DNA from 2 places in the Roseitalea porphyridii genome. Region 2 is predicted to be linked to the other one. Evidence: predicted binding sites of a transcription regulator. Region 2 holds the regulator's gene; the other holds the start of a gene.
The links. Region 2 encodes HrcA, which represses chaperone genes, less so after heat shock. Its sites were predicted from a motif close to GTTAGCACTCNCNNNNNGNGAGTGCTAAC; they were not measured.
Positions count from the first base shown of each region.

Region 1: a site for HrcA is predicted at 1,130-1,158, ahead of groES (co-chaperone GroES). Genes of this name have one in related genera too.

Region 1 covers NZ_CP036532.1:474,005-476,205, reverse strand. Annotated here, with positions in the region: gene E0E05_RS02220 (hypothetical protein) at 1-1,035, shown strand, start outside; gene groES (co-chaperone GroES) at 1,220-1,516, shown strand; gene groL (chaperonin GroEL) at 1,580-2,201, shown strand, end outside.
Region 2 covers NZ_CP036532.1:317,011-319,211, reverse strand. Annotated here, with positions in the region: gene rph (ribonuclease PH) at 1-583, opposite strand, end outside; gene hrcA (heat-inducible transcriptional repressor HrcA) at 708-1,790, shown strand; gene grpE (nucleotide exchange factor GrpE) at 1,875-2,201, shown strand, end outside.

The DNA.
Region 1 (2,201 bases), 160 kb from region 2:
GACGTGCTGCCGCTCGAACCGGACGGCAACGGCGTCGATCTGGTCGCGCTGCGGAACCTGCCGGGCATCAACATCGTCACCCGGCGCGATGTCTATGACGCGTTCGACAACGTGCAGTGGAACGGCTGCTTCCAGCATCGCGCGGGCGACTACCGCTACAGCTTCGATGCGCCGAACGACCAGGATGGCGATTCGCTCTTCCTGCCGCATATGGCGCCGGACGAATATGACAACAGCGCCGGCTATGACAGCTACTGGCGCTACCGGAACGACTATGTCGACGACCTTGGCGGCGACAGCGACTACAACGACTGGGGTGACACGGAGCACCTCAACATCCGGTATCGCGACAGCGACTATTCCTACGACGATATCTATCGGGCGCGGACCTTCAACACCGCCAAGTACGCGGTCTCCGGCAACGTCAAGAACAACTGGCATCCGTGGGGCTACAGCACCGGGCCGAACGGCAAGTGCAACGTCGCCAAGGTGCAGGGCCTGACCGACAATAACGGCCGCATCCAGAGCGCCATCAACCAGATGGACGCCAATGGCGGCACCGACCTGTCGATCGGCCTTTCCTGGGCGATGAACACGCTGACGCCGTGGGAGCCAATGACCGGCGCGGCCGACTTCGGCGAGGCCGAGAAGATCCTGGTCTTCATGACCGACGGCGACAACTCGGCGACGCTCCCGCAGGAATATGCGATGAGCATGTCGAGCTTCGGCTACTGGAAGGACGACCCGATGCGCGAGGGCTGGGGCGACAATCCGGCCCAGTGGCAGGCCAACGGGGCGCTGGACGAGGCGTCGAAGCGGTTCTGCACCCAGATCAAGGCGCGCGGCGTGAAGATCTACTTCGTCTATTTCGGTTCGCCGAGCGCCGCGGCCACAGACGTCATGGAGCATTGCGCCACGTCCGACGACACGGCCATCTCCGCCGCCGACGACGAGGAACTCAAGGCCGCCTTCCGCAAGATCGGCGACGACATCGGCAAGTTGCGCTTGACCCACTACACGCCGCCGGACGAATGAGCCGGTAACCATCGCCGATGACGGGCGCCAGCGGGCGCCCGTTTTCGTTTCGGCCGCTCTTGACAGCAAAATTACGCACGCCTATCTGACCGCCGCTAGCACTCGCCATCAGTGAGTGCTAGCGGCGCTTTGCGCACCGGCCCGCGGGCCGGCAACCCAGTTCATGCAATCAAGGGTAACGAAAATGGCAGAGATGAACTTTCGTCCGCTGCACGACCGCGTGGTCGTTCGCCGCGTCGAGTCCGAAGAGAAGACGGCCGGCGGCATCATCATTCCCGACACCGCCAAGGAAAAGCCGCAGGAAGGCGAAGTGATCGCCGTGGGTCCGGGCGGCCGCGACGATGACGGCGACCTGATCCCGATGGACGTCAAGGCCGGCGACCGCGTGCTGTTCGGCAAGTGGTCGGGCACCGAGGTCAAGCTCAATGGCGAAGACCTGCTGATCATGAAGGAAAGCGACATCATGGGCGTGCTCGCCTGAGCCGATCCCGTCGTCCCGTCAACCCGAATTGAAAATGGGCGTTCCGCCCGGGAGTAAGCAAACATGTCCGCCAAGGAAGTCAAATTCGGCCGTACGGCCCGCGAGCGCATGCTCGATGGCGTCAACATCCTCGCCGATGCCGTCAAGGTCACGCTGGGCCCGAAAGGCCGCAACGTGGTCCTCGACAAGTCGTTCGGCGCACCGCGCATCACCAAGGACGGCGTGACCGTCGCCAAGGAAATCGAACTGGAAGACAAGTTCGAGAACATGGGCGCGCAGATGGTGCGCGAGGTCGCCTCCAAGACCAACGACATCGCCGGTGACGGCACCACCACCGCGACCGTCCTCGCCCAGTCGATCGTCCAGGAAGGCCACAAGGCGGTCGCCGCCGGCATGAACCCGATGGATCTGAAGCGCGGCATCGATCTGGCCGTTCATCAGGTCGTCGAGACCCTGCTTTCGAGCGCCACCAAGATCAACACCTCCGACGAGGTCGCCCAGGTCGGCACGATCTCGGCAAATGGCGAAAAGGAAATCGGCACGATGATTTCCGAAGCCATGCAGAAGGTCGGCAACGAGGGCGTGATCACGGTCGAGGAAGCCAAGACCGCCGAGACCGAACTGGAAGTCGTCGAAGGCATGCAGTTCGACCGCGGCTACCTGTCGCCCTACTTCGTCACCAACC
Region 2 (2,201 bases):
CGGTCATGACGAAATTGGCATCGGTCTCGGCGGCGCTGTCCTCGTCATAATCGAGATCGGCGACCGCCTCGCCCTTGAAGATGCCGCACGAGACGGCGGCGACATGGTCCTTCAAGACGCGCGTCTTGGAGGCCATCTGGCGCGAATGCATCCAGTCGAGGCAGTCGTGCAGAGCCACCCAGCCGCCGGTGATGGCGGCGGTGCGGGTGCCGCCATCGGCCTGGATGACGTCGCAGTCGACGGTGATCTGGCGTTCGCCGAGCGCCTCGAGATCGACCACGGCGCGCATCGACCGGCCGATCAGGCGCTGGATCTCGAGCGTGCGCCCACCCTGCTTGCCAGCGCTCGCCTCGCGCCGCATGCGCTCGCCGGTGGCGCGCGGCAGCATGCCGTATTCGGCGGTCACCCAGCCGCGGCCGGCATTGCGCAGCCATGGCGGCACGCGCTCCTCGAGGCTGGCGGTGCACAGGACGTGGGTGTCGCCGAACCTGACGAGGCAGGAGCCTTCGGCGTGCTTGGCGACGCCGCGCTCAAGCGAGACGGCGCGCATCTGGTCGGGCATTCGCCCGGAGGGACGGGGCATGGAAAGTCCTTCGGTTCGAGGGTCGGCGCCCGTTTAGACGGTTTCGCCGCCGCGCGAAAGCGCCTCTTTTCCGCCGCGTGGCGCTGCAATATATCTGGGTGACCACAGGTGCCGCCCCTTGCCCATGACGCCGATCACCGCCAAACACGCTGATCTCGACGACAAGCTCGACGAGCGTTCGCGCGACATCTTCCGGCGCATCGTCGAGAGCTATCTGATCGAGGGCGAGCCGGTCGGCTCGCGCAACCTGTCGAAGATGCTGCCGACCTCGCTGTCGCCGGCTTCGGTGCGCAACGTGATGAGCGATCTCGAAACGCTCGGGCTGATCTATTCGCCGCACGTTTCGGCCGGCCGGCTGCCGACCGAACAGGGTCTGCGGTTCTTCGTCGACGCGTTCATGGACACCGGCGAGGTCAGCGACGAGGAACGCATGCTGATCGAAAGCCAGCTCGGCGCCGGCGAGGGCCATCCGCACACCGAGCAGTTGCTGACCGAAGCCAGCCAGATGCTCAGCCGCGTCTCGAACGGGGCCGGACTGGTGCTGGCCGCCAAACGCGACGGGGCGCTCAAGCACATCGAATTCGTCCGGCTCGAGGAGACCAAGGCGCTCGCCGTACTGGTCTGGGAATCGGGCGATGTCGAAAACCGGGTCATCGACCTGCCTGCCGGCATGACCGCCTCGCAACTGGCCGAGGCAGCCAACTTCCTCAATCACCATGCGCGCGGCCAGACGCTTGCCGGTGCGCGTGACGCCATCAACGCCAAGCGCCGCGAGGTCCGCGCCGAACTGAACGAACTCAGCGCCAGCCTGGTCGAGCGGGGTCTTGCGGTCTGGTCGGGCGCCAATGACGGGCAGCCGCGACAGCTGATCGTGCGCGGGCGGGCGAACCTTCTCGAAAACCTCACCGATGCCGAGGAGATCGAGCGCACCAAGATGCTGCTCGACGATCTCGAGCGCAAGGAAGAGATCATCTCGGTGCTCGACATGGCCGAATCGGGGTCGGGCGTGCGCATCTTCATCGGCTCGGAGAACCGGCTTTTCTCGCTGTCGGGCTCCTCGCTCGTCGTCGCGCCCTACCGGGACGGCAACCGCCGCGTGGTCGGCGCGCTCGGCGTTCTGGGCCCGACGCGGCTGAACTATGCGCGCATCGTGCCGATGGTCGACTACACAGCCCAACTGGTCTCGCGCATCATCGAGCGCGAGTGAAGCGCCGCCCGCCGGGGTTGATTTTTGCCCCGGCAAACTCGATATCGCGGCCGAAACGCTTTCCCGAACCGATGGACAGGATGAATGGCTGACAATGATCGCAAGCCGGACGATGCCGGCCCCGACGTCAATCCCGCCAGCCGCGAGAGCCTGCGCAAGGCCGCCGACGACCTGCTGAAGGCCGACCGCGCCGCACGCCGGCGCGCGGCGGCCGAAGACGCCGACGCCTATGCGGAATTCGAGGCCGACCAGGACGGCGAGCATTTCGACTATGAATCGGCCGAAAGCGGCGTGGCTGGCTCGGCCATCGCCGAGGAAATCGAGGCGATCCAGGCCGAAAACACCGACATGAAGGAACGGCTGCTGCGGCTGGCCGCCGACATGGAGAACCTGCGCAAGCGCACGCAGCGC